Regions from separate parts of the Telluria sp. ZB4P36 genome, predicted to be linked through region 2. Evidence: riboswitches for the same ligand, from Rfam matches in the RefSeq annotation. Region 2 holds a riboswitch; each other region holds the start of a gene.
The links. A riboswitch is a leader RNA that binds a small molecule or an ion and turns the genes downstream of it on or off. The one in region 2 is predicted to bind thiamine pyrophosphate.
Positions count from the first base shown of each region.

Region 1: linked by a shared signal. The riboswitch ahead of AC56LK_RS00185 (TonB-dependent siderophore receptor) and the one ahead of thiC (phosphomethylpyrimidine synthase ThiC) in region 2 are both predicted to bind thiamine pyrophosphate.
Region 3: linked by a shared signal. The riboswitch ahead of AC56LK_RS21205 (D-amino acid dehydrogenase) and the one ahead of thiC (phosphomethylpyrimidine synthase ThiC) in region 2 are both predicted to bind thiamine pyrophosphate.

Region 1 covers NZ_JCASIE010000001.1:34,461-40,168, forward strand. The annotation lists gene AC56LK_RS00175 (DUF535 family protein) at 1-584, shown strand, start outside; gene AC56LK_RS00180 (CocE/NonD family hydrolase) at 633-2,249, shown strand; TPP riboswitch at 2,313-2,420, shown strand; gene AC56LK_RS00185 (TonB-dependent siderophore receptor) at 2,510-4,645, shown strand; gene AC56LK_RS00190 (HDOD domain-containing protein) at 4,683-5,648, opposite strand.
Region 2 covers NZ_JCASIE010000003.1:455,185-460,892, forward strand. The annotation lists gene AC56LK_RS07335 (thiazole synthase) at 1-390, opposite strand, end outside; gene thiS (sulfur carrier protein ThiS) at 405-608, opposite strand; gene thiC (phosphomethylpyrimidine synthase ThiC) at 608-2,500, opposite strand; TPP riboswitch at 2,561-2,667, opposite strand; gene AC56LK_RS07350 (valine--tRNA ligase) at 2,846-5,644, shown strand.
Region 3 covers NZ_JCASIE010000021.1:2,153-7,860, forward strand. The annotation lists gene AC56LK_RS21200 (GlxA family transcriptional regulator) at 1-383, opposite strand, end outside; gene AC56LK_RS21205 (D-amino acid dehydrogenase) at 417-1,790, opposite strand; TPP riboswitch at 1,752-1,858, opposite strand; gene AC56LK_RS21210 (phasin family protein) at 2,101-2,766, shown strand; gene AC56LK_RS21215 (LysR family transcriptional regulator) at 2,804-3,697, opposite strand; gene AC56LK_RS21220 (RidA family protein) at 3,816-4,202, shown strand; gene AC56LK_RS21225 (hypothetical protein) at 4,285-4,803, shown strand; gene queC (7-cyano-7-deazaguanine synthase QueC) at 4,814-5,524, opposite strand; gene AC56LK_RS21235 (autotransporter assembly complex protein TamA) at 5,675-5,708, shown strand, end outside.

The DNA.
Region 1 (5,708 bases), on a different contig from region 2:
TGGCGCCGCGCCACGATGCCGAGGGCGACCTCACCATCTCGCTGGTCGCCGACGGCAAGTACCTGCACCGACTCTCCTATACCTGGGTGGACGGGCAGCTGGCGGGCGTCGACCTGCCGACCGTGCCCTTCGTCACCCGCAACCAGGGCCGCTGGACCGACTCCGGCGCCGCCTTCGACGCCTTCGAGGAAGCCTTCCCCAACAACTCGCCGAGCTTCTTCTGCTTCGCCGCGATGCAGGGCGTGGCCCAGGCGCTGGGCATCGACCAGGTGGTGGCCATCAAGTGCACCTCGCACATCGCCTACGACCCCGTCGACGTCAAGCACTTCGAGAACGCCTACGACGGCTTCTGGAAGATCCTGGGCGGCGTCGAGATGCCGGGCCGCAGCTACCTGATCCGCCTGCCCTTCTACCTGAAGCCGCTGGCCGACATGCCGTCCAAGCACCGCAAGCGCGCCGCCCAGCGCCGCGAGTTCTGGCGCACCATCGGCGACTCCACCCGCACCACGATGCTGCGCCACATGGTGCCGGCGGCCAGCGCACAGGCGCGCGCGGCGACATCGCCGGCCACGGCCGAAGCCTGAGCCGAGGGTCAGTGGGCGGCGCCATGCCGCGGTGAGAATTGGAGAGACATGGCGCCAGGCTCCGCTCCTATACTGGGCGCCCTGACCACGCCTCCACCCGCCATGACCCGCCTGCCGATCGTCCTCATATCTGCCCTGCTGTTCTGCGCCCTGCCCGCAGCCCACGCCACTACCCTGATACCCGCCCCCGGCCCGCTCCCGGTCGGCCTCAAGGTACTCAAGCAGTACGACCACGCGCGCGTGTATAAAACCCGTGTCTCGCTCACCACCGGCAAGCCGGCGAGCGGCGAACGGGCGCGTCCGATGCAGGTGCTGGTGTGGTACCCGGCCACGCGCGCCGGACGGCCGCTCAGCGTCGGCGACTATATTGCCACCCGCGCCACCGAGTCCGGCTTCGACCTCTCTCCCGAGCAAGTAAAGCGCCGCAGCGCGCTTGAAATCAGCCAGCTGGCCGGCAGCGAAGGCGGGCGGCAGGAGCTGGCGCAAGCGATGCTGGCGGCGCTCGACGCGCCGGCACGCGATGGCCGTTTCCCGGTCGTGATCTACGCCCCCAGCTTCAGTGCCAGCGCGTCCGAGAACGCCGACCTGTGCGAATACCTTGCCAGCCATGGCTACATCGTGCTGTCCAGCGCTTCGAAGGGAGCGCGCACGCGCGCGATGACGGACGATATCGAAGGCCTCGAGACGCAGGCAGCCGACATCGCCTGGCTGATCGCGCAGGCGGCCGCACTGCCGCAGGCGGACCTGGAGCGGCTCGCGGTCGCCGGTTTCAGCTGGGGCGGCCTGGCGAACGTGATGGCCGCGGCCCGCGATGACCGGATAAAGGCGCTGGTGAGCATCGACGGGTCGGTGCGCTACTTCCCCCAATTCGTTGACGGCGGCAAGGCCGCGGTGCCCTATGTGACGCCGGCGCGCCTGCCGGTGCCGCTGCTGTACCTGGCGCAGCGCCCCACGTCGATCGAAGACCTGAACCGCCGCGACAAGAGCACGGCCTTCAGCCTGCTGAACCGGATGACTTACTCCGACGTGCTGGTGGCCACGATGCATCCGATGCTGCACCATCATTTCGCAGCAGATGGGCTGCGCTTCGCCCGCGCCGGCGATTTCGACGACTACGACCGCGGCGAAGTGCGCGCCGCGCATGGCTGGATGGCGCAGTACGTGCGCCGCTTCCTCGACGCCAAGCTGAAAGGAGACAAGGCGGCGCATGCCTTCCTGGCCAACAAACCCGAGGCCAACGGCGCACCGAAGCGCATGATCACGATCGAAGCGAAACGCGGCAGCGGCCTGGCGCCGACCCGTGAGAACTTCGCCAGCCAGCTGGCCGAGCGCGGCTTCGACCAGGCCTTCGAGCTGTATCAGGACGTGCAGGCGCGCGGCGCGAGTTTCAAGCTCGGTCCGGACGCGATCAATTCCTGGGGCTACGAGCTGCTGCGCGACGGGATGCATGCCGAATCCATCGCCATCTTCAGCTTCGGCACCCGCCTCCTGCCCGAGGATGCGAACCTGTTCGACAGCCTGGGCGAAGCGCAGGAAGCGGCGGACCACAAGGAAGATGCCGTGCGCAGCTACCGCCGCTCGCTGGAACTCAACCCGCGCAACAGCAATGCCGTGGCGCGCCTGAAGGTGCTGGACCTGAAAGTGTCCAGCCTGGCGCCGAAGTAATCACAGGGCCGGCCGCCGGCCCTTGCCACATTCACCACGCCCGCCCGGGTCCGTGGTACACTGCCGCCTCGCTAGGGGTCCTGGTGCGCGCACAAACGCGCTGCCGGGTGAGAGATACCCTTCGTACCTGATCTGGATAATGCCAGCGAAGGAAAGCGCAACGCAGTTCCCCATTTGTTTGCCCTTCCCCCACGTTGGCTCCGGCTTTTTTATCAAAAGCAGCGCGCCACTTTGCCGTGGCGCGCGAAGACGAGCAAACCATGACTTTCAAGCTGAAGCACTCCGTTCTTGCCTGCGCCATCCTGCAGGCCTTTTCCGTATCCGCCCAGGAAGCCGAAGGCGTCGCCTCGGTGGTCGTCACCGGCAGCCGCTGGATCGCCAGCGACCGCGCCAGCATCGGCGGCTTCTCCGACGCGCCCCTGCTCGACACCCCGGCCTCGATCACCGCCATCAACCGCACCCAGATGCTGGACCTGTCGATCCGCAACGTGAGCGACGCCGCGCGCTTCGACGCCTCGGTCGGCGACGCCTACAACGCGGTCGGCTATGCCGAGCAGTTCTCGATCCGCGGTTTCGCCCTCGACAACGCCACCAGCTACCGCAAGGACGGGATCGCGATCCCCGCCGACACCCAGATCCCGCTGGAGAACAAGGAACGCATCGAAGTGCTGCGCGGCCTGGCCGGCCTGCAGGCCGGCGTCGCGGCGCCGGGCGGCATGGTCAACTTCATCACCAAGCGCCCGACCAATGCGCCGCTGCGCTCGACGCTGGTGGAAGTGAGCGAACGCGGTACCCTGCACGGCGCGATCGACCTGGGCGGCCGCTTCGACGACCGCCGTTTCGGCTACCGCATCAATGCCGCGGCCGAAGACCTGAAATCCTATGTGCGCGGCGCCGACGGCGAGCGCCAGTTCGTGTCCGGCGCCTTCGACTGGCAGATCAGTCCGAACGCGCAGCTAGCGCTGGACCTGGACCACCAGCACAAGTCGCAGATCACCGCGCCCGGCTACCAGCTGCTGCGCAACGAAGTCCTGCCGACCGGCGTGTCGCCCAAGATCCTGCTGAACGCCCAGCCCTGGACCAAGCCGGTGGAAACCGACAGCAGCAACCTGGGCCTGCGCTTCGAATACCGCCTCAATCCCGACTGGACCGCGACCATCAACGCCAACAAGCACTGGTTCAAGCGCGACGACTACACCGCCTTCCCCTACGGCTGCAGCAACGAGGGGGACGGCTTCTATCCGGGCTACTGCTCGAACGGCGACTACGACGTCTACGACTACCAGAGCGTCGGCGAGCGCAAGACCCCGTGGGGCGCACAGGCCATGCTGCAGGGCCGCTTCGCCATCGGCGCCGTGCGCCACCAGCTGACCGTCGGCGCGGCGCTGTCGGAGCGCCACGACAGCTTCGGCGAATACGTCTACGACTACGCCGGCTACAGCAACATCTGGAACAACTTGACCGTGGATCCGGCGCCGGGCAGTCCGCGCACCGGTCCGGTGATGGAACGCCGCAACGACCGCGAGAGCGCGCTGTTCGTGCAGGACGTGGCCACGCTGTCGGAACGCATCACGCTGCACACCGGCCTGCGCTGGGTGAAGCTCAAGCGCGACGAACTGGCCGAGATCGAACAGGGCTGGGTGCATGCGGATGACAGCTTCGTGCTGCCGAGCGTGGCGCTGGTCTACAAGCCGGCGCGAGACTGGAGCGTCTACGGCTCGCTGAGCCACGGCCTGCAGCACGGCGGCATCGCCGAGATGGGCACCGCCAATGAAGACAGCGTGCTGCCGCCGAGCCGCTCGAAGCAGGTGGAACTGGGTGTCAAGGGCATCGTCAACAATGCCGTGATGCTGACCGCCGCGGCCTTCGACATCCGCCAGGGCCTGGAGTACGTGAATGGCGCCAAGCTGTTCGTGCGCGCCGGCCAGCAGCGCCACCGCGGCGTCGAACTGGCGGCCCAGGGCAAGCTCAATGCCGACCTGAACTACAGCCTGTCGCTCATGGCGCTCGACGCGAAGCAGACCGGCACCGGCGACGCCAGCGTCGAAGGCAAGCGCGTGACCAATGTGCCGGAATTCCGTTCGACCGCCTGGGTGGAGTATGCGGTACCGGCGCTGGCCGGCCTGAAGCTCGACGCCACCTGGCAGTACGCGGGCAGCAAGGCCTTCGATCCGGCCAACCGCGCCGTCGTCCCGGGCTACCATGTGGCCGCGCTGGGCGCGTCGTACGCGCTGCGCATCGGCGGCATGGGTCGTGGCACAAACGCCATCCTGCGCGCGCGCCTGGACAATGTGTTCGACAAGTTCTACTGGCGCGACGTGACGCAGTCGCTGGGCGGCTACCTGCTGCCGGGCGCGCCGCGTAGCTTCCGGGTGTCGGCGCAGTTCGACTTCTGACGCGCCTTGCCTGCCACGCCTGCCGTGGCAGGCGGCCTCAATCCGTCAGCTCGGCCAGCTTGCCGAGGCAGCGGCGCTGGAAGCCGTTCAAGCCGTCGGTGACGAAGCTGTCGTCGTCTTCGATCACGCTGGCATCGAGCAGCAGGCGCAGCTTGGCGATGCGGTCGCCCTGGGCCAGGGCCTGGGCCAGCTGCGGCCCGTCCGGGTCGCCCGCCCAGGCAATCGCCTCGACCACCTCGGCGGGGAAGTCCCAATGCCGCGCGATCACCGCCGACAGCTGGCGGCTGGCCGCGAACAGTTCGACCCCGAAGGTTCCCGAGCCCGGGACCTTGCCGCCGCAGATGCCGTCGGCCACCTGGAAGGCGACCTGCAGGCCCACGTTCTGCATCAGGCCGGCCAGGTAGGATTCGAACACGCCGGCGGACAGGCCCGGCGCCATCACGCTGGCGGCAAAGGCGCAGCGTTCGGAGTGGCGCCAGACGACCGGCGCCACCTGGCGCGCCACGCCCTGCACCTTCACCCGCACCAGCGGACGCATCGCGATCTTCGCCAGCAGCATGCGCAGGCCGTTCAGGCCCAGCATCGTGACCGCGCCGTCGATGGCTTCGATCGGCTTGGCCGGCCGGTAATAGGCGCTGTTCGCCTCGCGGATCACTTCGGCGACCAGCACCAGGTCGCGTCCCACCTCGGCCGACAGCGCGGCGATCGAGATGTTCTCGTCCGACAGGGCGCCCAGCAGTTGCGTGATCAGCTCGGGCACGCGCGGCACCAGCACCGACGCCTTTTCGGGATCGTCCGCCAGGGCGCGCACGGCCTCGAGGATCTGCTGTTCCTCTTCCGCGCTGGCGTTGGTGCCGTTCGACCTGACCAGCCAGCGGTAGAAGGCGGCGTCCAGCTCGGCCGTCACATTGTCGGCATGCTGCTCCACGGCCTTATCGGCGCCGGCTTCGGCAGCAGTCTCCTTCTCGTTGCCGCCCAGAAGACGGCCTATCCAGTTTTTCACAGCGCACCGCCGTATTTGTCAACGCAGAGAAAACTATTTTAATACCATACGGCAACAAAA
Region 2 (5,708 bases):
CAGGGTCTCGGCGGCCTTGATCGTCTCGGGCATCTGCGGGAACAGGGTCTTCTCGTCGCCCAGCACTTCCAGCTTGACGAGCTTGCGCCCGCCCAGCAGTTCGCGCGCCATCTGCAGGGTGTAGACCGCGTCCTTGGCCGTGTAGCAGCCGGCGGTATTCGGCAGGATGGTGAACTCGTCGGGCGGCAGCACATCCAGCAGGCTCGGGGCGTTCGGGTCCTGGCCGATGTTCACGCGCCGGATCGCCACCGTGACGATCTCGGCGCCCGCCGCCAGCGTCGCCTCGCGCGTCTGCGCCAGGTCGCGGTACTTGCCGCTGCCGACCAGCAGGCGCGAGCCGTACCGGCGGCCGGCGATGGTGAGGCAGTCTTGTTCAGTCGTTGCATTCATGTTCTGTCTCCTTCTTATCCGCCGCCGATGGCGCGCACGATGTCGACCCGGTCGCGGGCCTGCAAGCGGTGATGCGGCCACTGGGCACGCGGCACCACTTCGCGGTTGACCGCGACAGCCACCGCCTGTTCCGCGACGCCGAGCTGGCCGGTCAGGTCCTGCAGCGAGTGCCCGACCGGCAGGCAGTAGGGAGCGCCGTTCAGTTCAATCTCCGTCATCAGACCTCCCGGTACAGTTTCGCGCCGCCGCGCACGAACTCGATCGCCTTTTCCTGCATCCCCTGCGCCGCGTACTCGCGGACTTCCTGCGTGATCTTCATCGAGCAGAAGTGCGGGCCGCACATCGAGCAGAAATGGGCCACCTTGGCGGAATCCTTGGGCAGGGTCTCGTCGTGGAAGGAGCGCGCCTTGTCCGGGTCGAGGCCGAGGTTGAACTGGTCTTCCCAGCGGAACTCGAAGCGCGCTTTCGACAAGGCGTTGTCGCGCATCTGGGCGCCCGGATGGCCCTTGGCCAGGTCGGCCGCATGGGCGGCGATCTTGTAGGTGATGATGCCGTCCTTGACGTCCGCCTTGTCCGGCAGGCCCAGGTGCTCCTTGGGCGTGACGTAGCACAGCATGGCGGTGCCGTACCAGCCGATGGTGGCGGCGCCGATGCCCGAGGTGATGTGGTCGTAGCCCGGCGCGATGTCGGTGGTGAGCGGCCCCAGGGTATAGAACGGCGCTTCGCTGCACTGCTCCAGCTGCAGGTCCATGTTTTCCCTGATCAGGTGCAGCGGCACGTGGCCGGGCCCTTCGATCATGGTCTGCACGTCGTGCTTCCATGCGGTTTGCGTCAGTTCGCCGAGCGTCTTCAGCTCGGCCAGCTGGGCTTCGTCGTTGGCGTCGTAGATCGAGCCCGGGCGCAGGCCGTCGCCCAGGCTGAAGGACACGTCGTAGGCCTTCATGATCTCGCAGATGTCTTCGAAATGCGTGTACAGGAAGGATTCCTTGTGGTGGGCCAGGCACCACTTGGCCATGATGGAACCGCCGCGCGACACGATGCCCGTCAGGCGTTTGGCCGTCATCGGCACGTAGGCCAGGCGCACGCCGGCGTGGATGGTGAAGTAGTCGACGCCCTGCTCCGCCTGCTCGATCAGGGTATCGCGGTAGATCTCCCAAGTGAGTTCCTCGGCCTTGCCGCCGACCTTTTCCAGCGCCTGGTAGAGCGGCACCGTCCCGATCGGCACCGGCGAGTTCCGGATGATCCACTCGCGCGTCTCATGGATGTGCTTGCCGGTCGAGAGGTCCATCACGTTGTCGGCGCCCCAGCGGATCGCCCAGGTCATCTTCTCCACTTCCTCGCCGATTGACGAGGTCACGGCCGAGTTGCCGATGTTGGCATTGATCTTCACCAGGAAGTTGCGCCCGATGATCATCGGCTCGCTTTCCGGATGGTTGATGTTGGCCGGGATGATGGCACGGCCGCGGGCGATCTCTTCGCGCACGAATTCGGGCGTGATCTCGCAGGGGATGCTGGCGCCGAAGGACTGGCCCGGATGCTGGCGCGCCAGCAGGCCGGCCATGCGCTCGCCCACCGGGCCCGACTCGATGAGCGAGGCCAGGTATTCCTTGCGGCGCAGGTTTTCGCGCAGGGCGACGAATTCCATCTCGGGCGTGACGATGCCCTGGCGCGCATAGTGCATCTGGGTGACGTTGCGCCCGGCACGCGCGCGGCGCGGCGTGCGCTGCAGCTCGAAGCGCAGTGCCTCGAGCGCCGGATCGGCCAGGCGCGCCTTGCCATAGTCGGAGGTGGGGCCGGCCAGCTCCTCGGTATCGCCGCGCTCGACGATCCAGGGCAGGCGCGGCGTCGCCAGGCCGCGGCGCACGTCGATGCTGGCGGTCGGATCCGTGTACGGGCCCGAGGTGTCGTAGACGAACAGCGGTGGGTTCGGCTCGCCGCCGAAGCTGTCGGGCGTGGGCGACTGGCTGATTTCGCGCATCGGGACGCGGATGTCGGGCCGGCTGCCTTCGATGTAGACCTTGCGCGAGTTCGGGAAGGGTTCGATGGCGGCGCTGTCGACCATGGCGGTCGCGGCGTCGAATCGAAGTGATGCGTTCAGTGGTGCATTCATGTGGCTCCTTGTTGAGGAGCCAGCAAAGGAGGCGCAGACGGCAAGCGCGTGCGGACACGGCCGATGTCTTTGAAGCTTCCCTTCGCTGGCATTATCCAGATCAGGTTCAGAGGGTATTTCTCACCCGCCTGGCGCTTTGCGCGCCGGCAGGACCCCTAGCGTTTGCTGCCCGTCGGCAGCGAGCGGATTATAGCCCCATGTTTATTTATGTGTAAAGATTATCAATCCATAACCACAGCATATGGGCGAAGTCGGCTGACAGTGGGCCTGGCCGAACGCACCGGCTGACTCCTACTCTATAATGGTCGTTTTCGAACGTTAACTATCGACCAACGCCACTACATCATGGAATTAGCCAAGTCTTTCGAGCCTGCAGACATTGAACAATACTGGCGCACCGAATGGGAGCAGCGCGGTTACTTCACCGCCAGCATGGAAGACGGCAAGCCGTCGTTCAGCATCCAGCTGCCGCCGCCGAACGTGACGGGGACCCTGCACATGGGTCACGCCTTCAACCAGACCGTCATGGACGGCCTGACCCGCTATTACCGCATGCGCGGCTACAACACCGCCTGGATCCCGGGCACCGACCACGCCGGCATCGCCACCCAGATCGTGGTGGAGCGCCAGCTCGACGCCCAGAAGATCTCGCGCCACGACCTGGGCCGCGAAGCCTTCGTCGAGAAGGTCTGGGAGTGGAAGGAACAGTCGGGCAACACCATCACCGGCCAGATGCGCCGCATGGGTACCTCGCCCGACTGGCAGCGCGAGTACTTCACGATGGACGAGACCCGCTCCAAGGTCGTCTCGGAAGTCTTCGTGCGCCTGTTCGAACAGGGCCTGATCTACCGCGGCAAGCGCCTGGTCAACTGGGACCCGGTGCTGGGCACGGCGGTATCCGACCTGGAAGTCGACTCGCAGGAAGAAGACGGCTCGATGTGGTACATCAAGTACCCGCTGGCGGACGGCTCGGGCCACCTGACCGTCGCCACCACCCGTCCTGAAACCATGCTGGGCGACGTCGCCGTGGCGGTGGACCCGACCGACGAGCGCTACGCCCACCTGCACGGCAAGCTGCTCACCCTGCCCCTGACCGGCCGCCAGATCCCGGTCATCGCGGACAGCTACGTGGACAAGGAATTCGGCACCGGCTGCGTCAAGATCACCCCGGCCCACGACTTCAACGACTACGCGGTCGGCCAGCGCGCCAACCTAGCCCCGATCAATATCTTCACGCTCGACGCCAAGATCAACGAGAACGGCCCGAGCCCCTACCAGGGCCTGGACCGCTTCGCCGCGCGCAAGCAGATCGTCGCCGACCTCGACGCCCAGGGCCTGCTGGAGCAGGTCAAGCCGCACAAGCTGATGGTGCCGCGCGGCGACCGCACCGGCGTCGTCATCGAGCCGATGCTGACCGACCAGTGGTTCGTCGCCATGAGCAAGCCGGCGCCGGAAGGGACCTTCAATCCGGGCAAGTCGATCACCGACGTGGCCCTGGAAAAGGTCGCGAACGGCGAGATCAAGTTCGTGCCCGAGAACTGGACCACCACCTATAACCAGTGGCTGGGCAACATCCAGGACTGGTGCATCTCGCGCCAGCTGTGGTGGGGCCACCGCATCCCGGCCTGGTACGACGATGAAGGCCGCATCGTGGTCGCCCGCGATGAAGAAGAAGCGAAAGCCAAGGCCGCCGCGCAAGGCATCACGGGCGCGCTGCGCCGCGACGACGACGTGCTCGACACCTGGTTCTCGTCGGCCCTGGTGCCCTTCTCGACCATGGGCTGGCCGGAACAGACCAAAGACATGCAGCACTTCCTGCCGTCCTCGGTGCTGGTGACCGGCTTCGACATCATCTTCTTCTGGGTCGCCCGCATGGTGATGATGACGACCCACTTCACCGGCAAGGTGCCGTTCGAGACCGTGTACGTGCACGGCCTGGTGCGCGACTCGCAGGGCCAGAAGATGTCCAAGTCGAAGGGCAACACGCTCGACCCGATCGACCTGATCGACGGCATCGACATCGACTCGCTGGTCGCCAAGCGCACCACCGGCCTGATGGACCCGCGCGCCGCGGAAAAGATCGCCAAGGCCACCCGCAAGGAATTCCCGGAAGGGATCCCGGCCTTCGGCACCGACGCGGTGCGCTTCACGATGGCGAGCTATGCTTCGCTGGGCCGCAACATCAACTTCGACCTCGGCCGCTGCGAGGGCTACCGCAACTTCTGCAACAAGATGTGGAACGCCACCCGCTTCGTGATGATGAACACGGAGGGGAAAGACTGCAGCCAGCCGAACCCGGAAGACCTGTCGCCGGCCGACCGCTGGATCATCTCGCTGATGAACCGCGTCGAGCTCGAGATCGCCAAGGGCTTCGCCGACTACCGCTTCGACAACATCGCCAGCGCCATCTACAAGTTCGTCTGGGACGAGTATTGCGACTGGTACCTGGAGCTGGCCAAGGTCTCGGTCCAGCAGGGTACGGAAGCACAGCAGCGCGCCACCCGCCACACCCTGCTGCGCGTGCTGGAAGTGATCCTGCGCCTGGCGCACCCGATCATCCCGTTCGTGACCGAAGCGCTGTGGCAGAGCATCGCGCCGCTGGCCGGCAAGACCGGCGACTCGATCATGGTCCAGCCTTACCCGCTGGCCGACCTGTCCTTGGTGAGCGAAGAGGCGGAAACCTGGATGGAGCAGCTGAAGGCCCTGGTCGACGCCACCCGCAACCTGCGCGGCGAGATGTCGCTGTCGCCGTCGGTGCGCGTGCCGCTGATCGTCGAGCCGGGCAACGCCGAAGACCGCGCCCGCATGGCGGTGTTCGCTCCCTACATCCAGTCGCTGGGCAAGCTGGCCGAAGTCCAGGTCGTCGACGCGCTGCCGGAATCGCCGGCCGCCGTGTCGATCGTCGGCACCACCAAGCTGATGCTGAAGGTCGAGATCGACGTCGCCGCCGAGCGCGAGCGCCTGTCGAAGGAGATCGCGCGCCTGCAGGGCGAGATCGCCAAGGCCAGCGGCAAGCTGTCCAACGAAAGCTTCGTCGCCCGCGCCCCGGCCGCGGTGGTCGAGCAGGAAAAGGAACGCGTGGCGAACTTCTCGGCCACGCTGGCCAAGATGCAGGAGCAGTTGGCCAAGCTGCCGGCGGCCTAAGCTGCGGCACCCACGAACAACGCGGCTTCGGCCGCGTTTTTTGTTGCAAGCCGGACGATTCGAA
Region 3 (5,708 bases), on a different contig from region 2:
AGGCCGGCCTGGGCCAGCAGGAAGGCGCCGGTGCAGACCGATGCGGTGCGCCGCGCGCGCGGCGCCGCATGCCGCAGCCAGTCGACGCTCGCATCCAGCTGACCCAGGAGCCCGGCGATGCCGGACGATCCGGGTACGACGATCGTGTCGATGGCGCGCTGGCCGAACGCGGACACGGGCAGCGTGTCGATCACGACGCCTTCTTCGGTGCGCACCGGGCCGCCGTGCAGGCTCACCGTCTGCAATTCGTAGGGAAGCAGGTCGCGCCCGCCCATGTGCCGTTGGGCGGCCCAGAAGACGGTCTGCGGACCGGTCAGGTCGAGCAGACCCGTCCCGGGAAACGCAAGGAACAGGATGAGCGGGGCCTGGCGGGTGGCTGGCATGGCGAACGGGAATGCGATATCGACCCCGGCATCTTACCGGATCGTGTCTGGCCCGGAAAAAGCGACGTGCAGCTCGGGCTTGCGGCCCGAGATGAGATCGGCCAGCGCCCGCCCGGAGCCGCAGGCCATGGTCCAGCCCAGCGTGCCGTGCCCGGTATTCAGGTACAGGTTCGCATAGCGCGTCGCGCCGATGTAGGGGACGTTCGAGGGCGTCAGGGGCCGCAGGCCGGCCCAGTAGCGCGCACGATCGTAATCGCAGGCGCCGGGGAAGAGTTCGCGCACGCGCCGGGTAATCGCCTCGCAGCGCACCGTGTTCAGCGCGCGCGAATAGCCGTCGAGCTCGCAAGTGCCGGCCACGCGCAGGCGCGCGCCGAGCCGCGACAGCACCAGTTTGTGGCCGTCGTCGGTGAGCGACACCGTCGGCGCCGCGGCCGCGTCGATGACTGGATAGGTCGCCGAGTAGCCCTTGCCGGGATAGATCATCAGCCGGATACCCAGCGGCGCCAGCAAGCCGGCCGAAAAACTGCCGAGTGCGACGACGAAGGCGTCCGCGTTCAGCACTCCGTGCCGGCCTTCACCGTCGATGTGCTCCACGCCGCTGATCTTTCCCGCCTCGGCCAGCAGGCGCGTCACGCTCGTGTTGTAGCGGAAGCGGATGCCCGCCGCCTCACCCCTCGCTGCCAGTTGCGCAGTGAAGGCGTGGACGTCGCCCGACTCGTCGCTGGCGGTAAAGTCGCCGCCCACCAGCCGGACCCGCGCTCCGGCCAGCGCGGGTTCGATGCGCAGCACCTCATCGGCACCGATCGTCATGCGCGGGCAGCCCAGGTCGCGCATCGCCGCCGCGGCACGGCAGGCCCGGTCGAACTCGCGCTGGTCGGTGTACACATGCAGGATGCCGCGCGCCAGGTGATCGTAGTCGATTCCGGTCTCGGCACGCAGGGCCTGCAGGCTGCGGCGGCTGTAATCGGCGATGGCGACGATCCGGCGCAGGTTGGCGGCCACCCGCGCAGGGCGGCATTCGCGCACGAACTGCAGGCACCAGCGCCATTGCAGCGGATCGGCGCGCAGGCGGAACAGCAGCGGTGCGTCTTCGCGGCCGAGCGAGCGCAGGACCTTCAACAGGCCGGCAGGGTTGGCCCAGGGCTCGGCATGCGATACCGAAATCTGGCAACCGTTCGCAAAGCTTGTTTCCTGCGCCGGCCCCGGCTGGCGATCGAGCACGGTGACCTCATGCCCTGCCTGCCGCAAGTACCATGCGCAGGCCGTGCCGACCACGCCGGCTCCCAGCACAATGACTTTCATCGGATCCTTGTCTGCGTCTCGGGCGCCTGGGCAGGAGCGGGCAAGGGAGTGGTTGGATGCGGCATGACCGGGATCGCCACGCTTCCCTTCGCCGGCATTATCCAGATCAGGTTCCGAGGGTATCTCTCACCCACGACGCGCGTTCGCGCGGCGCAGGACCCCTAGCGTTTGCCCTTGTCGGGCGCAAGCATTCTATCGCGTTCCAAATGTGTCCGCGGAGAACGACGCGCAAATACTTTTGCCGATTCGTCCCGTGCGCGCCAAAAGGGGCGCATAGTGTCCTGTGTTCGCTCGATGCTTTTCCGATCCTGCATCTTCGCAGCAATCCGCTGCCTCTCCTCGACCCGCCCTCCTGCCGCTCCCGATCCATCGGGACCGTGCCCTCACGCGGCTCGACACCGACAAGGACCTCCCCATGTTCCCTTATTCCCCTTCCAGCAATCCCGCCCTCCGCTCCCATGTGGATTCCCAGCTCGCCTGGTTCAATGACCTCAACAAGACCCTGACCGGCTCCTTCCAGGCCGTGTGCGAAGCCAACCTCAAGCTCAGCCAGAGCATGATCGAAGAAACCATGAACGCCGGCAAGCGCATGCTGTCGAGCGAGCGTCCCTTCGATGCCATGGGTGCGGCCGCGGCCCATGCCCAGCCGGCTTCCGACAAGCTGCGCGCCTACCAGCAGCATCTCTCGCGCCTGGCGGCCGAGGTCCACGTCGAACTGGCCCGCGTCGCCGAGCAGCACGGTCCGGAAACCTCGCGCACCGCCCACGCCCTGGCGGACGACGTGACGCGCGCCGCCGCCGAAGAAAGCGCGCGCAGCATGCGCCAGCAGGAAGAAGTCCTGAAGACCTTCCGCGATCCCTTCCAGCCGGTCGATGCGCAACGCGGCAACGGCGGTGGCAACGGCCATGTCCATGCCGCGGCGAACCTGCATGCCGAGCGCGCCAACGCGAACGCCGGCAGCGGTGCCAGCATGCAGTTCGACGGGCTTGCCGACAACGGTTCCGTGCAGGGCCACGTGCAGGGGCCGGCCGCGCAGCCGGCCCCGCAGGCGGGCAACAAGCCGCCGCGCAAGCCGGGCTGAGAGCATTCCTTGAAACGGCCGGCCTTCCCGGCCGTTTTCACGTTTCGGGCAGCATCAACTCGGCGATCCAGTCGATGAACACGCGCAGTGCCTTGCCGAGATAGCGGTTGGGCGGATAAGCCACGTAGAGCGGCATCGGATCGATGCGCCAGTCGGGAAAGAGCCGCACCAGGGCGCCGCTCGCCGCATGGTCCCGGGCCATGTAATCCGGCAGCCATAGCGCGCCCAGGCCGGCCAGTCCGGCGGTCAGGTAGGCGTTGCCGTCGTCGATCGCCAGCACGTAGCGTCCCGCGATCTTGACGGTCTCGCCGCCGCGGTGCATGGCATAGGGCAGGCCGTTGGACCAGCGAAAGCGCACGATGTAATGAGGCGCATCCTGCAGCGCCAGGGGATGCGCCGGTGTGCCGGCCTGCGCCAGGTAGGATGGCGCCGCGTACACGCCAAGCTGCAGGTCGCCGACGTGGCGCGCCACCAGCGATTCGTCGGTAATCCTGCCGCCGCGCACCACGCAGTCGACGTTCTCGCCGATCAGGTCGACCTTGCGGTCGCTGGCGCCCAGGTCGAACCGGATCTCGGGATAGCGCGCATGGAAGGCCGGCAGCGCCGGTACCAGGATCATGTTGGCGAAGGGACTGGGCACGTCCACCCGCAGCAGGCCGCGCGGCGCCGGGGAAGCGCCCGGCAGGTTGTTCTCGATGTCGTGCAGGTCGGCCAGCAGGCGCACCACGCGCTCGTAGTAGGCGGCGCCATCGAGCGTCACGTTGACCTTGCGCGTCGTGCGGTTGAGCAGCTTGAGGCGCAAGTGGCTTTCCAGCTGCTGCACCAGCTGGGTGACGCTGGTGCGGCTCATGCCGAGGGTCTCGGCCGCCTTCGTAAAACTGCCCGCTTCCACGACCCGGACGAATGCGCGCATGCCGTCGAACCTGTCCATCCTGCTGCTCCCTCGCTGAATTGTCACGATTATACAAACAGTGTTGCGCCGATTTGCCTGTTTATCGCAACAAATTCCAGCGTTAAGCTCCTCTCATCATCCACAGAAGGAGCAAACCATGCGTGACGTCATCTTCCCCACGGGCCGCCAGGCCCTGTATGAAAAGAACCGCTATTCGCCGGCGGTGCGGTCGAACGGCTTCCTGTTCGTGTCGGGACAGGTCGGCAGCCGCGAGGACGGCTCGCCCGAACCGGAGCTGGACGCGCAGGTGCGGCTGGCTTTCCAGAACCTGAACGCCGTGCTGGCGGCGGGCGGCTGCAGCTTCCGGGACGTGGCCGACGTGACCCTGTTCATCGTCGATCCGGAATCGAAGTTCGAACGCATCTGGGAAGTGGCGCGGGACTACTGGGGCGAGGCGCCCTACCCGACTGTCACGGCGGTCGGGGTGACCTGGCTGTACGGCTTCCAGTTCGAGATCAAGGTCGTGGCGCGGCTGCCGGCGTGATGGATGGCGCTGTGAACTTCCGCGCATTTTCCGGCGCGCGGATCAGGCATCATGGCGGTATCGTGATTCCGCCTCCATCGCCATGAACTCTCCCGCAAAGACCTTCCTCGCAGCGCTGCTCCTCGTGGCCGGCGCAACTGCGATTCCAGCCTCGGCATGCCGGGTGTACACGCCGGAGGAAGCCGCCCGCAGGCAGCAGGAAGTCGTGGCCGAGACGAAGGCGCAGTTGCTGGCGCTGAGGGACGAAGCGGACCTGGTCTTCGTCGGGCGCATCGCCATGCTCACGTCCCACGAAGAGACCCTGCCCTCAAGCTCGCCGATCCCCCACCTCGTGCAGGTCTACGGAGCCACCTTCGACCTGGTCGACGACATCAAGGGGAAGTACGCGGCGCAGCAGGTGCTGAGCTTTACCAGGGACAAGACCCGGGTCGTCATCGGCTGCGGGAGCGACATCCGCGCCAGCCTGCCGCGCGCGAACGGCACCGGCGATATGTACCTGGTGTATGCCAGGGCCGGCAAGATCCTGCGGGCCAACCGCATGCCGGAGTGGGAGCTGATGAACGGGCGCCAGGAAGCCGAGTTCCTGCGCGCCGCGAAGTAGGCAGGCCCGTTCAGGCCCCCTTGCCCGCCACGTACTGCGCGTAGCCGCGCGCCCGCAGCGCACAGGCCGGGCAGGTGCCGCAGCCGTGCCCCCACGGGTGCGCGGCGCCGCGCTCGCCCAGGTAGCAGGTGTGGGTGTCGAAGCGGATCAGGTCCACCAGCGCCTCGCCGCCGCAATCCTGGGCCAGCTGCCAGGTTTCTGCCTTGTCGATCCACATCAGGGGAGTCTCGACCTTCAGGCGCGTGGCCATGCCGAGGTTCAGCGCCACCTGCAGCGCCTTCATGGTGTCGTCGCGGCAGTCCGGATAGCCCGAGAAATCGGTTTCGCACATGCCGCCCACCAGCACGGTCAGGCCGCGGCGGTAGGCCACCGTGGCCGCCACCGTCATGAACAGCAGGTTCCGGCCCGGCACGAAGGTGTTCGGCAAGCCGTTTTCCTGCATCGCGATGGCCACGTTGCTGGTCAGGGCCGTGTCCGAGATCTTCGAGATCAGGGACAGGTCGGTCATGTGGTCCTCGCCCAGCCTGGCATCCCAGTCCGGATTGAGTGCGCGCATTTTGGACAGCAGGGTCGGGCGCACTTCCAGCTCGATGGCGTGGCGCTGGCCGTAGTCGAAGCCGATGGTCTCCACGCGCGCATAGCGCTGCAGGGCCCAGGCGAGGCAAGTGGTGGAATCCTGGCCGCCGCTGAAGAGGACGAGCGCGGTGTCGTTGGTAGGCATGATCGGGGTTCGTGGACAGGGGAAACCGCGAATTCTGGCATAAAACCGCGCGCCGCGTCAGCTCCCCAAAACAGACAGGGCCGGGCTTAGCGTCCGTCACCGTTTTTGCCAATCCGTTAAGATTGCCATGAACTTACCCTACGGAGCGCCATGTTTCCTGCAAGATCGAATTCCCGCCGCCTGC